One region of the Faecalibacterium faecis genome, then DNA from elsewhere that is predicted to be linked to it. Evidence: a T-box and tRNA genes for the amino acid it is inferred to sense, from the RefSeq annotation. Region 1 holds a T-box; the other regions hold tRNA genes.

Evidence for each region. A T-box is a leader RNA that pairs with one kind of tRNA and senses whether it is charged. The one in region 1 lies ahead of WMO17_RS11840 (valine--tRNA ligase), so its partner is inferred to be a tRNA-Val.
Region 2: it has a tRNA-Val gene. The T-box ahead of WMO17_RS11840 (valine--tRNA ligase) is inferred to sense a tRNA for this amino acid. The anticodon was not compared.
Region 3: it has a tRNA-Val gene. The T-box ahead of WMO17_RS11840 (valine--tRNA ligase) is inferred to sense a tRNA for this amino acid. The anticodon was not compared.

Annotation. Positions count from the first base shown of each region.
Region 1 is NZ_JBBMEP010000027.1:1,592-9,389, forward strand. It holds gene WMO17_RS11825 (STAS domain-containing protein) at 1-202, opposite strand, end outside; gene WMO17_RS11830 (folylpolyglutamate synthase/dihydrofolate synthase family protein) at 299-1,564, opposite strand; gene WMO17_RS11835 (VanZ family protein) at 1,568-2,080, opposite strand; gene WMO17_RS11840 (valine--tRNA ligase) at 2,082-4,787, opposite strand; T-box leader at 4,847-5,068, opposite strand; gene WMO17_RS11845 (bifunctional homocysteine S-methyltransferase/methylenetetrahydrofolate reductase) at 5,259-7,046, opposite strand; gene WMO17_RS11850 (GNAT family N-acetyltransferase) at 7,198-7,798, shown strand, end outside.
Region 2 is NZ_JBBMEP010000019.1:16,547-24,344, reverse strand. It holds gene WMO17_RS10235 (glycoside hydrolase family 88/105 protein) at 1-866, shown strand, start outside; gene WMO17_RS10230 (hypothetical protein) at 1,147-3,057, opposite strand; gene WMO17_RS10225 (efflux RND transporter permease subunit) at 3,065-5,164, opposite strand; gene WMO17_RS10220 (TetR/AcrR family transcriptional regulator) at 5,414-6,016, shown strand; tRNA gene WMO17_RS10215 (tRNA-Val) at 6,084-6,159, shown strand; gene asnA (aspartate--ammonia ligase) at 6,315-7,328, opposite strand; gene eno (phosphopyruvate hydratase) at 7,772-7,798, opposite strand, start outside.
Region 3 is NZ_JBBMEP010000031.1:12,150-19,947, forward strand. It holds gene glmM (phosphoglucosamine mutase) at 1-562, opposite strand, end outside; gene ruvB (Holliday junction branch migration DNA helicase RuvB) at 720-1,775, opposite strand; gene ruvA (Holliday junction branch migration protein RuvA) at 1,779-2,390, opposite strand; gene ruvC (crossover junction endodeoxyribonuclease RuvC) at 2,498-3,010, opposite strand; tRNA gene WMO17_RS12330 (tRNA-Val) at 3,243-3,318, shown strand; gene WMO17_RS12335 (helix-turn-helix domain-containing protein) at 3,814-4,407, shown strand; gene WMO17_RS12340 (sce7726 family protein) at 5,404-6,243, shown strand; gene WMO17_RS12345 (sce7725 family protein) at 6,253-7,191, shown strand; gene WMO17_RS12350 (RES family NAD+ phosphorylase) at 7,188-7,798, shown strand, end outside.

The sequences.
Region 1 (7,798 bases):
GCTGCCGCCCCAGGATCAGCCCTACACCGGATGAATCCATAAATCCGACCCCGCCAAAATCCAGGATCATGGTCTGCGGGGCACGGCTGACCAGTGCATCATCCAGCTGGATGCGCAGGCTTTGCGCCGCATCGTGATCGATCTCGCCCGCAAGGTAGGCATAAAGCACATCGCCCGCCGGGCTGAAGCTTACCGTTGCCATGGTTTGTCCATCTCCTTTGCCAAAAATAAAAAGATCCCGTACACATGGTTTCAGTGTACGGGATCTTTCGTTTATTTTTTAGGGAAGCGTGTCGGCTCAGCTGTTCACCAGCAGTTCGGCCGCTTCCAGCGCGGCAGCTTCACCGCCGCAGACCAGCAGGCCGCGGCGGGTGTTGGCATGAGCCAACTCCACAGCTTCGGCAATGCTGGTGCACATCTCGGCATCAAAATGATACTTTGCCTTTTCGGTCAAACGGGCCGTCATCTCGTCATCGCCGCCTGCCGGGGTGACAAGATACACCTTATCAAAGGGGTTCTCACTCATGCCGGGCATGGTGGACTTATCCTTTTTCTGCTCTTCAGGGGTCAGGCCGGTCTCCAGTGCGGAGAAGAACGCTTCGGCTCCCTCCTCCTCTGCCAGACCGATGATGGCGCTCATATGGCGCACCTTGGCCATGTTGAGCACACGCAGCAAGGCCGCTGCCTGCTGCGGGGTGCGGCAGGCATCCAGAATGATGAGTGGGCGCTGCGAGATGACCCGGATGCTGCTGCGGTTCTCCACCGCAGCCAGACCTTCCAGAATGGCATCGTCGGTAATATCAAAGCCCTTGCGGCACAGCGCCAGCGAAAGCTCCACAGCCATGGCAGCGCTGCCCGCCGCATGACGGCCCAGAAAAGCCAGCGGCACGGTATATCCGCCGTAGTCCACCTTGCTGGCAAACTTTTCTGCCTCCAGAAAGGTGATATCCTCCGGGTCCGGCACCACCAGCTCACAGCCGCACTTGCCTGCGGCCACGATCAGCTCGCTGAGCACAGACTTGGGCTGCTCCGGCGCGGTGACGCAGATGCTTTCCTTGCGCATGACACCTGCTGCCAAAGCCGCAAGGCGCTCCACCGAGCGGCTCACACCGTCCGGGCCGACCGACGTGACGGCGCACACCGGCATGCCGGGCAGTGCTTCCGCAAGGCCCGCATCCGGCAGTTCCACCACGGCCAGCGTGCAGCCCGCTGCGCCAAAGCAGTTGGCCGCAGCGGCCAGCTCCGCTGCATCCTGCGGCAGGGCTTCGGCTGCGGAAAGGGTATCCGCAGTCAGAGCCAGCAGGCCCTCGTCCACCGGGGCATCATCGATGCAGATGCGCTCCGACAGCGGGCGGCACCCGGCATGGTACAGGCCGGCATGGATCCCCTGTGCGTGCAGGATGGCCGCCAGCAGGCGGGCCGTCACGGTCTTGCCTGCCGTGCCTGCCACGCCCACGAACTGCACCTTCTGCACCGGCGCGGTGAACGCGGCGCGCAGCTGTTCGGTGGAGGCAAAACCGTCCGGCAGGGCGGCAAAATACTGATTTGCCTGTTCGATGGTCATTGGTTACTCCTTATTACGATGGTTGAACAACAATCTGCACAGCGCCATGAGCACCAGCGCCGTAAGGATGCCCGCCAGAACACCGGCTGAATCCAGCCACACATCGGTGACCTGACTGCTGCGTCCGGGCGAAAAGATCTGGATGGTCTCATCGGTCAGCGCAGTGAGCACGCCGCCCAGCATGGGCACGCTGATGTGCCAGATATACTGCCGGGTATACACCCGCATACACAGCATGAGCAGAAAGCCCTCCAGCATATACTCGCAGAAGTGTGCCAGCTTGCGCACGATGTGGTCGGTCAGGCGCTGGGCAAGGGCCGGATGGCCCAGACGGCGCAGAGCCGCCTGCAGCAGAGTGAGCACCCGGCTGCTGGACACAGTAGACACCGAGGCGATCTTCATGGAATTGGAAAAGATGAACGCGATGCAGCCGATGAGAGCAAGGGTAAAGATCACCCGCCCTGCGGTCACCCACGGCGAAGTGCGCTGTGTGCTGCTGTTATATTCCCCGCTCAAATCAGCCCAGAGCCTTGATGCTCTGCTCGATGTTGGCCAGCTTATCCTGGCTCTTGGCGTACTTATTGCGGATATCCTCCACCAGTGCCGCCGGGGCGCGCTCCACGAACTTGGGGTTGTTCAGCTGGTTCGCGAACATGGCCATTTCCTTTTCGGCCTTGGCCTTTTCCTTGTTCAGGCGGGCCAGTTCCTTGTCGCGGTCGATCAGCTCCATCATGGGGATGAAGCCGCGGGCGGCGTGGGTGGACACCTGCACCATGCCGTCGGTGCTGCCCTCGTACTTCTCGGTAAAGGTCACGTCGGTGGCAAAGGCAAACTTTGCCAGATAGACCTGTGCCTTCTGGAAGGGTGCAGCGTCGGCGGTCTCGATGATCATGCTGGTCTTTTTGGCGGGGTGGACATTCATCTCGGTACGCATGGTACGCACGGCCTTGATGTAGTCCATGACCTTTTCAAAGGCTTCCTCTTCGTCGGCCCAGTTGTGAGCTTCGTCAAAGGTGGGCCAGCTCTGGGTCATGATGGTCTCGGCAGAGCCGGGCAGAGCCTGATACAGCTCCTCGGTGATGAAGGGCATGAAGGGATGCAGCAGCTTGAGGGCCTTGTCCAGCACATACACCAGCACACGGCGGGCGGTGTCGGCCTGCTCGGCATCGCCGGAGTTCAGGCGGGGCTTTGCGATCTCGATGAACCAGTCACAGTAGACATCCCAGATAAAGCTGTTGATCTTGGCGGCGGCCAGACCCATCTCGTAGTGGTCGAGGTTGTCGGTCATGGCACCGGCCACCTGATTCAGCTTGGTGAGCACCCACTTGTCGCTCATATCCAGCTTGTCCTCACTGGGCAGGCCCGGGGTAAAGTCCTCGGGCAGGTTCATCAGCACAAAGCGGGTAGCATTCCACAGCTTATTGGCAAAGTTGCGGGCAGCCTCCACCTTCTTTTCGATATAACGCATGTCGTTGCCCGGGGTGGAGCCATCCACCAGCATAAAGCGCAGGGCATCTGCACCGTACTGGGCAATGACTTCCAGCGGGTCGATGCCGTTGCCCAGACTCTTGGACATCTTGCGGCCCTGACTGTCGCGCACGATACCGTGGATGCAGACCGTGCTGAAGGGTGCCTTGCCGGTGTAGGCCAGACCAGAGAAGATCATACGGCTGACCCAGAAGCCGATGATGTCGTAGCCGGTAACGAGGGTGTTAGTGGGGTAGAAATACTTGAGGTCTTCGCTCTCTTCATTGGGCCAGCCCAGCGTGCTGAAGGGCCACAGAGCGGAGGAGAACCAGGTATCCAGCGTATCGGGGTCCTGCGTGAGCTTTGCGCTGCCGCACTTGGGGCAGGAACAGGGAGCAGACTTTGCCACCACGGTCTCGCCGCAGTCGTCGCAGTACCATGCCGGGATCTGATGGCCCCACCACAGCTGACGGCTGATGCACCAGTCGCGGGTGTTCTTCATCCAGTTCATATAGTTCTTGGTGAAGCGCTCGGGCACGAACTTGATCTCGCCCTTTTCCACGCTCTCGATGGCGGGCTTTGCCAGCGGCTCCATCTTGACGAACCACTGCTTGGACACCATGGGCTCGATGGTGGAGTGGCAGCGGTAGCAGGTGCCCACCTCGTGCTTGAGGGGCTCGATCTCCTTCAGGAAGCCGCCTGCTTCCAAATCGGCCAGAATGGCCTTGCGGGCCTCGAGGGTGGTCATGCCGGCGTACTTGCCGCAGTCCAGCACCTCCGGCTCATTGATGGCGTTCTTGCCGGCGGCGAACAGGGCATCGGCAGCAGCCTTGTCGGCAGCACCGGTCATGTGGCCGTCGTAGGTGAACACACGCACGATGGGCAGGTCGTGGCGCAGCCCCACTTCAAAGTCGTTAGGGTCGTGGGCGGGGGTGATCTTGACCACACCGGTGCCCTTGGTCATGTCGGCGTGCTCGTCGCACACAATGGGGATCTCCTTGTTCAGCAGGGGCAGCACCACATGGCAGCCGTGCAGATGGGCATAGCGGGGGTCATCGCCGTTGATGGCAACAGCGGTATCGCCCAGCATGGTCTCGGGACGGGTAGTAGCCAGCTCCAGCATCTCGCCGGTCTCCTTGACCGGGTACAGCAGGTGCCAGAAGCTGCCGTCCTTTTCCTCGTACTCCACCTCGGCATCCGAGATGGAGGTGTTGCAGTGGGGGCACCAGTTGACCATGCGGTTGCCGCGGTAGATCAGGCCCTTGTCGTACAGGCGCACGAACACTTCCTTGACAGCCTCGGAGCAGCCCTCGTCCATAGTAAAGCGCTCACGATCCCAGTCGCAGCTGCTGCCCAGCTTCTTCAGCTGGCTGACGATGCGGTTGCCGTACTTGGTCTTCCATGCCCATGCACGGTCCAGAAAACCATCGCGGCCCACCATCTCCTTGGTCAGGCCCTCGGCACGCATGGCCTCCACCACCTTGGCTTCGGTAGCGATGGATGCATGGTCGGTACCGGGCACCCACAGGGCGGCATAGCCCTGCATCCGCTTGGTGCGGATGAGGATGTCCTGCATGGTGTTATCCACCGCATGGCCCATGTGCAGCTGACCGGTGACGTTCGGGGGCGGCATGACGATGGTGTAGGGTTTCTTGTCGGGGTCTGCCTTCGTGTGGAAGTAGCCGCCGTCCAGCCAGAACTGGTAGATGCGGTCTTCCACCTGGCTGGGATCATACTGTTTTGCAAGTTCTTTCATAAGGTCCTCCCAGTAAAAAATGATGAAGTGGGACGAAAAAAGCCGTCCCACGGAACGTTCCATGGGACGGCTGTAATAACCGCGGTACCACCCAAATTGCGCAGAGCATCCTGCGCCCCTTGATGCCCCGGTAACGTGGGACAGCTCCGAGAGCGGCTTGCTCTTCAGCTCACCGCTCCTGCTCCAAAGTGACAGCACACCGCCGGGCCATACCGGGTTTTCAGCAGCCCCCGGCTCTCTGGATGGCAAAAGCGATGCACACTCTTCTTCAACGCATTTATAAAAAGAATATAGCGTTTTTTGTGCGATTTGTCAATTACTTTTTCTTCAAAAGAATTTATCCCACTGCATCTTACGGTTTGGGCCTTATTCGTGAAAACGCGTTTGGAGTGGCCCGCAGGCCACGACAAACGCAAATATAAAAAATATTTTTTCCGCTATCAATGGCCAGAGCAAACGCATCGGCCATTTTCAATCCGCGATCCCTTCATCCTTCAGCCTTGCAATGAGCCGCTCCATCAGGGCGATGCGGTTGAAGGGGGTCATCAGGTAAAAGCCGTCTGCATAGGGCGCTGCAGCCTGCGCGGCCTTCACCGAGACTTCCAACCCCAGCTCTTCGCCCTGCGCACGGTCCAGCCCGGCAAAACGCTCGATGATCTCCGCATCCACATGGATGCCGTTGACCTCGTTCTCCATAAAGATGGCGTTGCGCTGGCTCACCACCGGCATGATGCCGGCCAGAATTTTCGCCTTTTCGCCCAGCGTTTCGCGGGTCTTTTTCAGGTTCACCACCGCCTGTGCGGAGAGCACCGGCTGGGTAAGGAAGCCGCTCATGCCATTTTGCAGCTTTTCCTGTGCGCGGCGCAGCTCCACATCAAAGTTGCGGGCGTTCAGGTTCAGCGCACCGAACACGGTGAGGGGCGAGGGCATCTCCCGGCCCTCCCCTGCCAGCGAGACGATGTACTGCGCCAGCTTGCGGGAGTTGAACTGGTACACGTTTTTCACCTCGTCCCGCTCCGCGGTGGGGATGGGGTCGCCGGTGATGGCCAGCACCTCCCGCACGCCCTCGGCGTACAGGCCCAGCAGCAGGGCCTTTGTGGCGTTCAGATTGCGGTCGCGGCAGGTCATGTGGGGCAGCACGTTCAGCCCCAGCTCCCGGTGCACCCGGCAGGCCACCAGCGAAGAATCCATCCGTGCCCGGGCAATGGGACAGTCCGCAATGGTCAAAAGGTCTGCACCAGCAGCCTGCAGGCGGCGTGCACCGTCCAGATAGCCGGTCAGGTCGGCATCCTTGGGGCTGTCCAGTTCAATGGCGATCACCTTTTTGCCCGCGTTCAGCTTGCGCAGGAAGGCATCGTCTTTTTCCACCTCCGGCTTTGTGGCAGTGGAGACTGCTGCTGCCGGGGCTGCAGGCAGTGTTTCCGGCAAGGCATCCAGTGCCGCACGCAGGGCCGCAATGTGGGCAGGCGTAGTGCCGCAGCAGCCGCCCAGAATACGCACACCCTCGGCAGCAAGGCGGGCCAGCTCCCGTGCAAAATATTCCGGCCTGCCCTGATACTGCACCCGGGTGCGTGTGACCACCGGGTAGCCCGCGTTGGGCATCACTGCAAGCGGCAGCTCTGTCTCGCCAAGCTGCTGCACCAGCGCACGCATGGCACCGGGAGCAGAAACGCAGTTCAGGCCCACAGCATCCACTGCACCGCAAGCAGTCATGCTGCGCACAAGCTCTGCGCAGTGACGGCCCTCGCGGGTGTAGCCGTCCGGCAGCACTGCAAAGGACACCAGCACAAAGGCATCCGGCACGGCTTCTTTGATCTGCCGCGCGGCTTCGGCCACACCGGCATCGCTGCTCAGCGTCTCAAACAAAAAGTTCTTTGCACCCAATGCGGCAAACCGCTCGGCAAGGGCCGTATAGATCTGTGCCGCCGGGAGTGCCTCGGTGTCCGTGGCCGGGCCAAGATCGGCAAACACGGCAGCGCTGGTCTTTGCAGCGGCCTGTGCAGCCAGTTTCCAGCCTTCGTCCGCCATGGCCTCCCACATGGGATTCTGCGCTGCTGCCATGCGCGGCAGGCCAAAGGTGTTGGTCTTGATAGCATCGGCACCCGCTTCCAGATACGCGCGGTGCACGGTCAAAATGCCGTCCGGGTCCAGCAGGTTTGCCTGCTCACATTCCTGCCCGGGCTTTGCCTTATAATATGTGCCCATGCCGCCATCGAACAGCAGCGGGCGCTTTTTTAAAATTTCACGCACATCCTTCATGAGGGAGTTCTCCTTTTTCCTACAAAAACGCTTGGCTTTCAGTTTAATGCACAAATGCCGTCCGGTCAAGCGTTTTTTCACGGCGGCGCTTGCAGGAACGCAAAATTTGTGCTATCCTATGCATACTTTATAAAGTGGGGAGGTGTGTGCCATGCGCCATGCCGGAACGCAAACGCTTGAGACCGACCGGCTTTTCCTGCGCCAGCTTCTGCCCGAGGATGCCGAGCAGATGTATACGAACTGGGCATCCGACCCGGAAGTGACCCGCTTTCTGCGGTGGGAGCCGCACAAAAACGCGCTGGAGACCGTAGGTCTGCTGGCGGCATGGGCCACCCTTTACCCGAACCCGGACTACTACCAGTGGGCCATTGTGGAAAAGGCTTCCGGGCAGGTGTTTGGCAGCATCGGCATCTTCAATGCTCTGCTCGGTGACCCGGCGCAGAAAGCGCTCTGGCCGCAGCAGGACTGCACAGACGGCATCTGGGAAGTAGGCTACTGCATCGGGAAGCACTGGTGGAACCATGGTTTTGCAACCGAAGCTTTAAAAGCAGCAGTAACCTACTGGTTTGAGAATACAGACGGCGGCTGGCTCACCTGCTGCCACGCAAAAGAGAACCCTGCCAGCGGCCGGGTGATGGAAAAAGCAGGCTTTCTCTACCACCACGATGCCATTGATCATAAATTTGACGGCACACCGGTGGAGTGCAGAAGCTATCTGCTGACAAGAGAACGATATAACAGAAAGGACTTAC
Region 2 (7,798 bases), on a different contig from region 1:
ACGTGAATCAGGGCAAGAACCTGTTCACCCTGTACGATATCTTTGGGGATGAAAAGTACCGCAAGGCCATCGAGACCATCCGCAGCCAGCTGGCCACCCAGCCCCGCACCAAAGAGGGTAATTTCTGGCACAAGGACATCTACCCGTGGCAGGTGTGGCTGGACGGCACCTACATGGCCCAGCCCTTCTACATGGAGTACGAGACCCGCTTTAACAAGATGCAGGGCTGCATCGACAGCTACAAACAGTTCATGAATATCAAAAAGCACATGCGGGACGAAAAGACCGGCCTGTACTACCACGGCTATGATGAGAGCCGCCAGATGTACTGGGCCGACCCCGTCACCGGCTGCAGCCCCAACTTCTGGCTGCGTGCCATGGGCTGGTTCATGGTAGCCATGGTGGACGTGCTGGAGCGGATGGACGAGCAGCTGTACAACGAGTACCGCGGCATCATGGCAATGCTCAAGCAGACCATTGAGGATGTGCATAAATTCCAGGACGAGGAGACCGGCATGTTCTGGCAGGTGATGGATCACCCCGGCGTGGAGGGCAACTACCTCGAGACCAGCGGCACCGCTCTGTTTGCCTACGCGGTGCTCAAAGGCGTGCGTCTGGGCTACCTGCCGAAACGCATGGCCGCATGGGCCGAAAAGGCCTTCTACGGCACCTGCGACAAGTACCTCTCCAAGAACCCGGATGGCAGTCTGCAGCTGGACGGCATCTGCCTGGTGGCGGGTCTTGGCGGCAAGGATCACCGCGACGGCTCTCTGGCCTACTACTTCAGCGAGCCGGTGGTCTGCAACGATGCCAAGGGTGTCGGCCCGCTGGTGCTGGCTTACACCGAAATGATCGCACGCAAGTAACCTGCATATCGTGGGCGGGCAGCTTTCTTGCCGGACACGAGTCGGGCCATTCCATCGCCCGCAGGGCTGTTGCAAAACAGCGTCTCTTTAAAATGTTGAAAACAGCCGCATTCACCGTACAAAACGGGCAGAACGCTGAAAACTCAAAGGCAGATCTCAAAAAAAAATGAGATAGGCAGCCCCTTTCGGGGAAGTCTATCTCATTTTTTCGTTGGGGCTGTTTTGCAACAGCCCCTTCTCTATGGAAAGAGGTTCAACATGAATTCTCGAAGATGTCTTATCAGAACTTGAACAGGTTCATGATGCGCTGCCACAGACGGGTGAAGATGTTGCCTTCCTCCACCGTCTCAGTCTCGGCTGCAGTGGTGTCGGCAGCAGCCACGGTTTCAGCGGTCTTATAGACGAACTTCACGCTGCTCTCGGCATCGTCCGGTGCACCGGCAAAGCTGGTGTAGTCGTTCAGGCGGTCGGTCATCTCGTCCAGCACGGTCTTCAGGCCATGGAGCTGATCCTGATCCAGCGCGCCGGTCAGCTTGGAGATGCCTTCCTCGTTGAACTGGTTCAGGCCGTCGTTCAACTGGCCTGCGCCGTCATTCAACTGACCTGCACCGGTGTTCAGGGTGTTCACGCCGTCATACAGGGTCTTGGTGCCTGCAGCCAGCTGTGCGCTGCCATCCTTTGCGGAGTGGGCACCGTCCGCAGCGGTCTGCACGCCTGCGGTGTACTGGTTCACGCTGGAAACAAAGAACTGGATCTGAGAAAGGCTGGTCTTCAGGGCGCGGACATCGGCCATATCCTGACTGTTCTCCACCTGATACTTCAGCTCGGCCTTGGCGGTGTTCTTTGCATCGGCATTGGTCACCATCTCCAGAGCGCCGGTCAGCATGGAAGCGTCAAAGTTCTGCATCAGCTTCAGGGCTGCTTCCAGATCGTGGTTCGTCTTGGTCGCGGACAGATACAGGGCCAGATCCAGCTGACTGTCCTTGAAGCTGGGAGCCTGCTCCCAGATGGTGCGCACGATCTTGCGGCGTCCGGCAGCAAGGGTCTTATCGTTCATGGTGAGGATGTTGTCGATCACAGCCTCGTAGTTCGACCATGTCATGTCCTCGTCGATCAGGCCGCCTTCCTTCAGGGTCTTGTTGGCAGAAGCCAGCACACCGTCAGCCACCTGCTGCGCACCGGCGTTCAGTGCTGCATTGTTGGCGCTCAGGGTGTCCAGACCGTTGGTCAGCTGGCCAAGGCCGTCGTCCAGAGCGGCAGCGCCGTTGTTCAGGGTGTTGGCACCGTCCAGCAGAGCCAGAACACCGCCTGCCAGCTGAGAGGTGCCGTCCACCAGCTGGGAAGCGCCGTCCATGAGCTGGCTCATGGCATCGTTCAGCTGGTTGATGCCGTCGGTCAGGTCGTTAATGCTGCTCAGGTCGAACACATTGTCCGTACCCAGAGCGGCCGTGCTGGTAGCGCAGGCCACCATGACCTGCGGGCAGGTAAAGTCTTCCACATCGGCTTCCACCGTCACGGTGTCCTGCAGATAGTCTTCGATGCTGTTCACCTCATCGGGCAGCAGGCCGGACAGGGAATCCTTCACGCCCGGCAGGGTAACAAAGGCGGCAACGCTGCTTTTGGCGGCGCTTTCGATCATACCGTGTTCTGCGGTCACGTTGGAAGCATCCCCGCCCAGAATGACACCCACAGCGGTGATCAGCGGAGTGACGATGGTGCGGTCCTTGCCGTTCACGTTCACGGTGCCGGTCTCGTTGTTCTTCAGGTTGACGGTCACAGTCAGGTGGCCGCTCTTGCCAATGATGTCCTCAAGGGCGGCTTCCTGACCGTCCAGAGCGTAGGTCACCTTCACATCGATGGGCAGGGCCTTGTCGGTATTGCCCTTGTAATAAACATCGGTGTCGTTGGTGTTCCACACCAGCTCTTCCCCGTTCTGGGTGAACTCGGCATCGCTCTCAGTGTTCTGGATGTCGGTCAGGGTGGTCTTGTCGGTGACGTTTGCAAGGCCGGAGGCGCTGTACAGGTGCTCGCTGACGGTGGTGCTCTTGATGGAGCCGTCGCCGTTCATCACAGCATAGACGGTCTCGGATTTGGAAAAGCTGCTCTTACCAGCTGCAAATGCGGGCATTGCACAGCCTGCGGCGAGGGTGAGAGCCAGCGCCGCACTGGCGAAACGAAGCGATTTTTTCATAACGTAATTACTCCTTTTCAGACTTCTTGGCGTTGGCGGATTCGGGTACCATCCACTTGAGGGTGGTGTGGCGGATGATCCAGTCGCACAGCATCAGGGCTGCGGGCAGCATCACCAGAATGACCACCATGCTGATCAGTGCGCCGCGGGAGATCAGCAGGCAGATGCTCTTCAGCAGCTCCATCTTACTGATGGCAGCCACACCGACGGTGGCGGCAAAGAAGGTCAGGCCGCTGGTCAGGATGGACTGGCTGCAGTGCTCCAGCGACTGCTGGGCGGCTTCCTTCGGGGTGCGCCCAAAGGCGCGCTCCTCGTGGTAACGGGTGGTCATCAGGATGGAGTAGTCCACGGTAGCACCCAGCTGGATGGTGCCAATGACGATGCTTGCAATGAAGGGCAGCTGCGTACCGGTGAAGTACGGGATGCCCATGTTGATGGCGATGGCGGCTTCAATGCTGGCCACCAGCAGCGCCGGGATGGAAATGCTCTTGAAGGAAACGGCGATGATGACCAGAACGGCCATGATGGACCAGACGTTGACGTTCTTGAAGTCCACATCTGCCACTTCGATCAGGTCTTTCGTCATGGCACCCTCGCCGGTGATGACGCCCTCGGGGTCAACGGTCTTGATGAGGGAAATCATCTCGTCCAGCTGGTTGTTGATGGCGTCCGTGCCAGTCTTATAAGAGCTGTTGGCAAGGATCAGCTTGTAGCCGCCGGACTGCAGGATCTCCATGATGCTGTCGGGAAGCAGCTCGGTCTGGAAGCCCGGGCCGGTGATGGAATCCAGACTTACCACCTGCGTAATGCCATCCACGTCCTTGAGTTCATCGCACAGGTCGCTCACCTCGGTGGCAGTCAGGTCGTCATGCACCAGAATGAAGTGGCTGGTGGTCATGCCGAAGTCCTCGCCCAGCTTGTTGGTGCCCACGATGCCGGTCAGGTCCTGCGGCAGGGAGTCGAACAGAGTGTAGTACACCTCGGTCTTGTTCTGCGCGATGGCAAAGGGGATGAGGATGAGGATAAAGATAACCACGATGGGCACCGAGTGGTTGGAAACAAAGTAGCTGAGCTTTTTCAGCTTGGGGATCACGGTGCGGTGCTTGTACTTTTCCACCCATTTATCAAAGGTAAGGATCAGGGAGGGCAGGATGACCACGGTGCAGATGACGCCGAGGGCAACGCCCTTTGCCATGACAAGGCCGATATCGCGGCCCAGCGTCAGACGCATGGCACACAGTGCCAGGAAGCCTGCAATGGTGGTCAGGCTGGAAGCGGAGATGGAGGTCATGGTCTTGCAGATGGCGCTGGTCATGGCCTCCTCGTTGGAAGAGCGCAGCTCCTTCTCTTCCTGATAGCGGTGCAGCAGGAAGATGGAGAAGTCCATCGTGACACCCAGCTGCAGCACGGTGGCCAGTGCTTCGGTGATGTAGCTGATCTGGCCCAGAAAGATGTTGGTGCCGAAGTTGTACGCAATGGGGAACAAAAGACCCAGCATGAACAGCAGCGGGGTGATGGTGCTTTCCAGCGAAAGGAACAGCACCAGAAGGCTGGCACCTACGGCGATCAGGATGTACATGGGCATTTCCTGATTGACCAGTGCCTTGGTGTCCTGCAGGATAACGCTCATACCGCCGAAGAAGCAGTCCTTGCGCAGCAGCTTTTCGATCTGAGCGACGGCTTCCATGGTCTCGTCGCTGGCGCTGGGGGCGTCAAAGCGGACGATCAGCATGGTGGAATCGTTTTTGCCGAACATGAACTGCTGTACATCGGCGGGCAGCATCTCGGTGGGGATGCTGGGGTCGATCACATCGCTGAGCCAGAAGGTCTGGGTCACGCCGGGAACAGCCTCGATGTCCTTCTTCATGGCGATCAGTTCGTTTGTGGGTAAGCCTTCTACCGTGATCATACCGGTGGAGGCCAGATGGAAATCGTCCTCAAGGGCTACCTCGCCGATCATGGAGTCCAGATCCTGCGGCAGGTAGGTGAGGATGTCATAGTTGATTCGGGTAGCAATTGCGCCGATTGCGGAAGGGATCAACAGCAGGAATGCTACTGTCAGGATCAGCTTGCGCAGCCGCACAATGCCCTGTGCGATCTTTTTCATGAGAACCCTCCATAGAAAATGGTTAAAAATCTTAGTAAAATGACTGGCGGTCATTTCCAAGCAAACACTATTATAACCATGACAAACCAGGTGTCAAGTACAAAAATGACCAGAAGTCAGTTTTCTTATCAACTGCCTGAAATTGTATAGCTTTTTTGACTTGCACTATCGGAAAAGGACTGCTAAAATGATTGAGACAACACAAATGAGCGAATGAAAACGAGCGGAAAAGAGGAATCGTCAGGGAATATGGGTACCGTGGAGGGCAAAAAGCAGGAGAAGCGCCGGGCGCTGCTGGAAGCAGCCTATGATCTGTTTCTGGAGCGAGGTGCCGCAAAAACCAGCGTAGAGGATATCACCAGCCGGGCCAAGGTGGCCAAGGGCACCTTTTATCTGTATTTTCAGGATAAAGGTGCGGTGATGCAGGCGCTGCTGGGCCGGGTGAGTTACCAGCTGCTGAGCGATGCGTGCGAAGCGGTGGAAAAGCAGACAGAGCTCGAAAACTTCCCGGACAAGATGGTGGCGGTGATCGACCACATCATCGAAGCACTGCGGAAGGATACGCTGGTGCTCAAGTTTCTGGAGCACAACTTCATATGGCCGGGGCTGGATCAGATCGAGGCCAGCCGCGAAGCCGAGCCTCTGATGCGCAAGCTGCTGAATGTGGTGCTGACCAGCCCGGAAATGGCCGGCCGCACCGAGCGGGAGATCTACCAGCGCATCACGGCACTGGGCAGCATGTGCATGTCGGTGTGCTATTCCAGCGTGCTGGAGGGCAAACCCGATGATATTGAAGCCATGAAGCCGGTGCTGTACGATATCGTCCACAGGTCGCTGAAGGCGGAAAAATAAAAAATCACAGAAAAGTATTGCTTTTTTGCACAGGCTGTGGTAAACTATTCAAGTCGATATGACTTATGGACGGTTAGCTCAGCTGGTAGAGCATCTGCTTGACGTGCAGGAGGTCACAGGTTCGAGTCCTGTACCGTCCACCACGAGTCCCCAGACCTTTGGTCTGGGGACTTTTTTCGTGGTGGGCGGTACAGGACTCGAACTATTTCTCCCCGGATACGGGCAGAAAACGAACAAAGGCAGGGTATCACCATGAGGGTGGTATCCTGCCTTTTGAATCTTTGTGTGGAAAACCTGCTTACAGCAGCGGGATGCCTGCCTTGGCGCAGGCTTCGCGGGTGGCTGCGTCCCAGACGCTGGCCTGCACTTCGCCAATGTGGGCGCTGCCCAGCAGCAGCATGCACAGGCGGCTCTGGCCGATGCCGCCGCCGATGGAGTAAGGCAGCTCACCGTTCAGTACGGCCTTGTGGAAGGGCAGGGCGCGGCGGTCGTCGCAGCCAGCCATGGTCAGCTGCTTGTCCATGCTTTCAGGGCTGACGCGGATGCCCATGCTGCTCAGCTCATAGCTGCACTGCAGCGGGTCGTTCCAGAACAGCAGATCGCCGTTCAGATCCCAGTCGTCATAGTCGGGGGCACGGCCGTCATGGGGCTTACCGCTCTTCAGCGGAGCGCCGATCTTCATCAGGAAGGTGGTGCCGTGCTCCTTCACAAAGGCGTTCTCACGCTCCTTCGGGGTCAGGTCCGGGTACTGGTCCTCCAGCTCCTGCGTGGTGATGAAGGTGACGTTGGGACTGTGCAGCGGCAGCTCCTGCAGCTGGGGGAACATGGCGTGCAGGTTCATCTCGGTGGCGCAGACAGCGGACACGATGGAGCGCACCACGCTCTTGAGGTAAGCCTCGTTGCGGTCTTCCAGACGGATCACCTTTTCCCAGTCCCACTGGTCCACATAGATGGAGTGCAGGTTGTCCAGATCTTCGTCGCGGCGGATAGCGTTCATATCGCAGTACAGGCCCTTGCCCACACGGAAATCGTAGTCCTTCAGGGCCTTGCGCTTCCACTTTGCCAGTGACTGCACCACCTGTGCCTCAATGCCGCTTTCCTTGATATCAAAGGTGACCTTGCGCTCGACGCCGTTCAGGTCGTCGTTCAGACCGGTGGATGCTTCCAGAAACAGCGGAGCAGACACGCGGTACAGGTTCAGTGTGGCGCACAGGGTGTCGGCAAACAGACGCTTGACCGTACCAATGGCGCGCTGCGTGTCGTACAGGTTCAGCGCGGGCGTATAGTTTGCCGGGATGATGGTTTTGCTCATATCAAAATACCCCTCTTCTGTTGGATTCTGGCCCTGATTTCCCAGTACAGGGCACGGCTTTTGAACCGAAAAATACTGGTTTCATTATGGCATATTTTTTTAAGAAAGTAAAGTGAGAAGGCAAAAAAAGAGACCGCCGGTAAGGCAGTCCCGTTTCCGCAGTGAGAAGGGCGGCTTTGCATCAGCCGAAAAGCCCCTTTAGCAGGATCAGAAGCACTTTTACAAAATCGCCGGTGCCCAGCAGCTTGTGCAGAGAGATCAGAGTAGATAACATGAATGTTTTGCTCCTTTTTTTGCAATTTCGGGTCAAAATGCCCGGCATGCATGGAATACGGCTGGGCAGAGCAGCGGATTGCAGGAAAAAATTGGGAGAAAACAAAACGGCACCCGTGCCGCTGCAAAAGCAGTACGGGTGCCGGAAGATCAATTGGTTTTCAACAGCTTCAGCGCTTTACGTTGAAAGCTGCCAT
Region 3 (7,798 bases), on a different contig from region 1:
CAGCCGAAGCGCCGTTTGCACAGTCGATGCAGACCCTCAGGCCGGTCAGGTCGCCGTGGATGGACTCATACAGGTGATCCACATAGTCCTGCAGGCCGTCATCGCGGCGGTATACACGGCCCACCTCGGCACCGGTCTTCAGCTCAATGCCCGCGCAATTGTTGTCGATGTAGGCTTCGATCTGGTTCTCCACCTCGTCCGGCAGCTTATAGCCGGTACCGGCAAAGATCTTGATGCCATTGAACTCCATCGGATTGTGGGAGGCAGAGATCACGATGCCGGCATCGGCATTGTACTTGCCCACCAGATAGGCCACAGCGGGCGTTGGCAGAACGCCCAGACTTTCCACATCCGCACCCACGCTGCACAGACCGGCGGTCAGGGCTGCTTCCAGCATATCGCCGGACTGGCGGGTGTCCTTGCCGATCAGGATGCGCGGACGGTGGCCGGTGCTGCCGGTCAGCACCGCAGCAGCGCCGCGGCCGATCTTCATTGCCAGCTCACAGGTCAGGTCTGCGCCTGCAACACCGCGCACACCATCGGTTCCAAAATATTTTCCCATAATAATACCCCACTTTCTATAGAAAGAAGAACCCTCTCAGTCAATGCCTTGCGGCATTGCCAGCTCCCCCAAAAGGGGGAGCTTTTTGGCATCTTTTGGTTTTTCGCTCATGAAGCTCTCCCTCCGGGAGAGCTGGACGCGAAGCGGCCTGAGAGGGTCAGAACAAACTCTGCTGCCCGTTGTCCTCGGGCGCAGCGGCCTCCGGCGCTTTCAGGCCCAGATGTTCGTAGGCCAGCCGCGTTGCGCAGCGGCCCCGGGGTGTCCGGGTCAGAAAGCCCATCTGCATCAGATACGGCTCACACAGGTCTTCCAGCGTGACGGATTCCTCGCCGAGGGCCGCCGCCAGCGTTTCCAGACCCACCGGGCCGCCGTTGTACATTTCAATGATCGCACGCAGCATACTGCGGTCCAGTTCGTCCAGACCCAGTGCGTCCACGTCCATCCGCTTGAGGCCCATCAGGGCCACATCCCGGTCAATGATGCCGTCGCCCAGCACGGTGGCAAAGTCGCGGATGCGCTTCAAAAAGCGGTTTGCCACGCGGGGCGTGCCGCGGCTGCGCTTGGCCAGCTCGTAAGCGCCTTCCGGCGTGATGGGCTGGTCGAGGATACCTGCCGAGCGCTGGATGATCTTGCTCAGTTCATCCGGGCTGTACAGCTCCAGCTTGAGCAGCACGCCAAAGCGGTCGCGCAGAGGGCCGGTGATCTGGCCTGCACGGGTGGTGGCACCCACCAGCGTGAACCGCGGCAGGTTGATGCGGATGCTCTGGGCGCTGGGGCCTTTGCCGATCATGATATCCAGCGCATAGTCTTCCAGCGCCGGATACAGCACCTCTTCCACCTGACGGGACAGGCGGTGGATCTCGTCGATGAACAGTACATCGCCCTCCTGCAGATTGGTGAGCAGGGCAGCAAGGTCGCCGGGCTTTTCAATGGCCGGGCCGCTGGTAATACGGATCTGTACGCCCATTTCATTGGCAATGATGCCTGCCAGTGTGGTCTTGCCAAGGCCCGGCGGACCGTAGAGCAGGATATGGTCCATCGGTTCGCCGCGCCGCTTGGCAGCTTCCAAGTAAATTTTCAGGTTCTGCTTGACCTTTTCCTGCCCGATATAGTCTTCCAGATGCTGCGGGCGGAGGTTGTTTTCCTCGCTGTCCGCCGCCGTCATGCCGGGCTGCATCATTTTTGCGCCGTACAGCGCAGTTTCGTCCTGCATTCTTTACCTCCTGCCTGCCATGCTGCGCAAGGCCAGTTTGATGATCTCTTCCACGGGCAATGCCGCGTCGATCTTGGAAACGGCAAGCGCTGCTTCGCTCTGGCTGTACCCCAGCGACACCAGCGCCGCAATGGCCTGACTGCTGCCCTGAGAAGCCTGTGTGTCGGCGGAAGCACCCGCCACATCCTCCAGCGAGATGCCGTCCACAAAGCCCTTGGCGACCTTATCCTTCAGCTCCAGCACGATGCGCTGTGCAAGCTTCGGCCCCACGCCGGAAGCCGCCTTGAACGCCTTGTGGTCCCCCGCCGAGATCGCCAGTGCCACGCGGTCCGGCTCCATCACACTCAGGATGGCAAGACCCACCTTAGGCCCCACGCCGGACACGGCGGTCAGCATCTCAAAGCAGGCCTGCTGCTGCTCGGTGGCAAAGCCGTAAAGGCTCACGTCGTTCTCGGTGATGCTCATCACGGTATAAATGGTGGCTTCCTTGCCCACGCCGGGCAAGGCCCCGGCCACGCTGGCCGGGCACTGGGCATAGTAGCCTACACCGCCGCAGCTGAGCACCACCGCGTTCATGCTTTTTTTGACGATTTTTCCTGTCAGACAGTAGATCATTTAAAGCCCTCTCAGTTTCTGTGTCGGCCAATTTTCCTCTGTTCAGCTCGCCCTTCGGGAGAGCTCCGGTGCCGCGCCGCTGCAGGCGGACGGAACCGGTGAGAGGGTCAGATCGGCCCGGCCACACGGCGGACAAAGCGGTTGAGCTGGTTGCCGTTGGTGTGGCAGAAGGTGATGGCCATTGCCAGCGCATCGGCGGTATCGTCCGGCTTTGGCACGGCGGGCAGATGCAGCAGCACGCGGGTCATCTCCTGCACCTGCTTTTTCACGGCCTTGCCGTAACCGGTAACAGCCTGCTTTACCTGCATGGGGGTGTACTCGTAGATGGGCAGGCCTGCCTGCGCTGCCGCCAGCAGGATCACGCCGCGGGCTTCTGCCACGCCGATGACCGTGGTCTGATTGTGCTGGTAGAACAGCTTTTCGATGGCAAGCACCTCGGGCCGGGTGCGCTCGATCACCTCTTTGATGCCTGCATACACCTCGTCCAGACGGCGCTCGAACGGCACGCCCGCGTCGGTGCACACTGCACCGAAGTCCACCGGCGCAAACCGGTTGCCTGCGTAATCCACCACGCCCCAGCCCACGATGGCGTAGCCGGGGTCGATGCCCAAAACTCTCATGCTGCAAATACCTTCCGATACTATTCCTATTATAACTTTATTATTATATCACAACAAAACAGTGTGAGCAACAGAAAACCTTTCGCCTGCCGCCGCCAAATGTGCGCTGGCGCGTAAAAAGGGCAGTCAGCGCCCCTGCCTTTAAAAAAGTTTTACAATTTTTGAAAAAGCACTTGCTTTTTGGCAGAAGGTATGGTAATATAATCAAGCTGATTTCGGCAAAACAGAATATGGACGGTTAGCTCAGCTGGTAGAGCATCTGCTTGACGTGCAGGAGGTCACAGGTTCGAGTCCTGTACCGTCCACCAAACAGTTCGTACTCGAACCCAATTCTCTATGAGAAAGGGTTCGGGTACGTTTTTTGTTTATCGGAGGTTCTGCGGAAGGACTACTCGGAACGGTAAACGAGCAAAGGCAGGGTATCACTATGATAGTGGTATCCTGCCTTTTGTTTTGCGGAATCAAGTTCGCTTTGTGCGAACTTGGTCGTCACCCTATATGACGCATTGGGGGCAATCGCTGCGTACGTGCGTACCGGGAGAGCGTGTACACCTCTGGCAAGGTGTAACACACTAGACTTTGGAACAAAGTCTGTGTGCCAAGGGGCATAGCCCCTTTGGAATCCCTGCGGAGCGTGTACGCATGTACGCAGGGAAACGGCTAAATCTCTCTTATACAGATTGAAAATCAAACCGGTTATCGTTGTAAACGATTCGTAGAGTATCTTGCGGCGAAAATAGCCGCGGTATTTCTTGATAATGGTTTATAGTCGTGCTATCTTGTAGTGGCAAGGAGGGAGCAAAATGGATTCACAGAAGTTTGGTACATTTATCGCCCAGTGCCGCAAAGACAAGAAAATGACACAAGCTGACCTAGCCGCAAAATTGAATGTGACCGATAAAGCTATCAGCCGCTGGGAAAGAGGTGTGGGGTTCCCCGACATCAATACCATCGAGCCATTGGCCGCAGCTTTAGATGTCAGTGTTGCAGAACTTATGAAATCCGAAAGGATAGATGAATCAGAGATGTCTATCGCGATGAACAATGAAATTGTGAACAATGCGTTAAATTTTGCAGAGAAGCAAATTCAGCAGGAGAGAAAAAATGTTTTCTTAATTATTGGATGCCTTACAGTCGCCATAATTTTCATTCTATATCTGGATAATATCGGATGGCGGCTCGACACCTTTCTTTTTACAGTAGTGGGGATAATTCTCCCATTGATAGCAATCCTCTCGTTCCTTGTGCTGCTGGGATACGCTATATATCGAAAGTGCAAAGGCCAGTCTTGCCACCAAACCTTTTTGATTGCCCTTGCCGGCTTGGGGATAGTTGCTCTGATATTTGGTGCCTTTGTGCTGGCTGGAACTTTGGGGTTAGGCCCTGTGCCTCAGTAAACATAAGCAGGGTTTGGGGCAGGCACGCCCCAACAAGAAGCTGTCCCAAAGGGGCAGGAAATTTTCAAGAATTGAAAATTTGTGGCCACGGGACGATTCTTGCCCTCTACCGCTGCGCTCAAAACCGTTTCTGGGTAATTGTTTCCAAATTGTTAAGACGCAAACAATAAGTGGCGGGGCTCTGCTCATGTGATGGGGGCACCGTTTGCTCCGAACGAAATTCCTGCCCCTGTTTTGCAGCGGCGTTGACAAAAAAGTCGATATCACGTCCGGTCGGCTCATGAAATTTTCAAGGTACGTTCCCCACAAAAGAAAAATACCGCCCACGCAGCGCAGCGATGATTTTGTCGGGGTAAATCGGCGGCAAAATGAATCGGGTGTGTTGCGGGGCGGTAAATCTTCGCAGGAAATAAAACCGCACAGAATCGTTTCTTTACAGAAATCTCTGTGGATTTGTTGGGAATGATAACATAAGTATTGATGTGTGTCAACACTTCAGGATAATGAATACATCAGATGAACGAAACACACAAAGCACAAGCGAAAGCAAGACGGCACTTTAGAAAAAAGTATCAAATCAATCCGGATTAGAATGCTGAATCGAGCAGATATCTAGTACAGCATCGCATTGAGCCAAAACATACGGATCATGTGAAACCATAATAATAACCGAATCATTTTTTCGTTCTTGGAGACAGTTCATCAATCGGGCAATACTTTCTTTATCAAGAGTAGCAGTTGGTTCATCCAGTACCATGGCATCCAATGTAAGAAAAAAATTACGCAAGATGACAATATGTAGATTGTTTGGAAAACATAAATAGAGAATTTTTAATACCGTCAATATTTGTTGCTCGCTTTGCTTGACGAAATTCATGTTAGTAGTATAATTATAATGTAGTGTTATATAAGTAGCGTAGCGCGTATTTAATATTCCAATCTATACAAATAGTTTATTTCGATTATATAACCAGTGTATTCGAGGAGGTGTTCGAGGTGGAAAGCACAAATTCAATTGTGTTAAATCGTTTTTTCACGCGCAACACCTTCAAGCAGTTGATTGATGAAGGTTCATCCGCAACGTACTCGTCTGTTATCCGTCGCTATATTATAGATGAAAGCAATAAAACAAATGGTGAGTGCATAAGTGAAATTTACTGTTATTTAAAATCAAACTATCAAAATGAGTATTATTATAAGAATACTCTTCTTAACAAGTTGTTGCTCGGTATTCACAGTCCGAAGACAACTATTGCACTAACAGAAGTTCCGATTGCCGGATCTAAAGCGGATTTTATTTTGATAAATGGAAAGGCTGTTGTTTATGAAATCAAAACAGCGTTGGACAATTTCGAGAGACTAGAGGGACAGTTAGAAGACTATTACAAGGCATTTTCTCGAGTAGTTGTAGTGACAGCAGAACAACATTATGAAGAGCTAAAAAAGAGGTTAAAAGATTCTCCGGCAGGAATTTATGTATTAACAAGTAAGGGTACACTGAGTATAAAAAAGGAGCCGATTGAATACACAGCTGCACTTTCAAAAACCACTATGTTTAAGATTTTACGTAAAGGTGAGTATGAAAATATAATTAAAAGCGTTTATGGAAAACTCCCGAAGGTCACACAATTTGAATATTACAGAAGTTGTCAGGTTTTATTTGAGTCGCTTTCAATTGAAGAAGCATATAAATTATTTACTGCAGAAATAAAAAAACGCAGTAAAATCGAAATCGATTTGTACTCAAAAATTCCATATGAATTAAAATTTTTGACCTACTTCTCTAACTATCGAAAAGAAGATTATACTCGTTTGCTTAACTTTCTTAGTATGTAGGAGGCTTATATGTACTTTCCTATTTTACGGGGTCGACAGTTCGAATTGCTTGCTTTACGAGAGTGCGTTAACAATGGCATATTAAGTGATTTTTTAATCCCAATCGTAGAGCCTGTTAAGGTGTCGTCCACATTCACAAAGACATTGGATTCATTTGTAGATCATAAGCATCCCATTGGAGTTATCCGCAACCCGGTAGTTGGTAAGTGGTCACGAGAAATTGTTAAAACAAGTAATCAGAAAATTCAAAAACACTACACAGAACTTTTGGATAACAAGTATCTTATCGAAACCTTCTATGTTACCCCCGATTTGGGAAGCAATGGTGTACTCTGGGAAAATAGAATATTGCAATTTGAAAAATCAATTTTAATTTGCAATCAGCCAGAATATGTAGAACACTATGAACATATAACCTCTGGCATTTCTCCATTGTACAATATCATTCCGGATCGCGCTGATTTTAGAAGGTCTATTCGAGCGAATCGTGTGATGTGTGAGGATCACTTCCCAAAACAATCCCGAAATATTGACTATTCCGGGATCGACACAGAATTTTTCTCAGCAGACCATCTTTATTATAAAGAGGATGGATACAAGGGATTTTCAGATTATTCTGTTGTTGGTTCTGAATATAGTGAAACAGGCTTTGCTCCATATGCGGTGGCAATTCACATTGTCTATTTTGATGATAATAATAAACTTCGCATCGCTCACTTTGTTTCGGACTCTAATGATGATATTTCTGATCCAGCAAGAAAATTTGGAGAAGCTGTAGAAAAATTAGTACAGTGGAACAAAATTATGAAGCTCAATACGATGGGCATCAAAGCGTTCGAAGACACGTATAAAAACGGAACATATCCCGGCCTAGGAGTAGCCAAAAAGTACTCTATTATGCACCATCTTGAACTCATGAGCGTTTATCTTAATGAGGTTGAAAAATGATTATTTGTGATGGTTGCTTTTATGATAAAGAAATTTCTTCAATTATTAAGTCAGTTTCAAGAAATTCTGGGGTTTGCCCAACTTGCCACAAACATGATAAGAAACTTTATGATACTGATTATCAGAATGATCTAACTCCTTATTTTGAGGATTTAGTTAATACTTACACACCAGAAGAATTGCTTCCTCCGTCATTTCCAGCGGCAGAAAAAAGGCGACTAATGGATGATTTGAATGAGCGGTGGCAGATTTTCTCGGATATTCCTTATCCCACTCAATATGAAATTCTCCGCAACATATGTTCTGAACTATACGCATCTACTCCATCTCTTTTCGATGGCTTAGTTGGAATTCCGGAATTATATGATGACTTATACCTTAAAAACCATATGCTGCTAAGAACAAATAACTGGGATTTGTTTGTGAATGAGATAAAAACAGTTAATCGTTACCATTCCAAACTTGTCAATCTTGATATATTAGAAAAATACTGTTCTTTTATTCGTAAAACGTATAAAGCAGGCTATTGCTTCTATCGTGCGAGAATCTCTGAAAAAGAGGGTTTTGATATCAATTCTATGGGGGCTCCACCCGCAGGTAAGAGTTC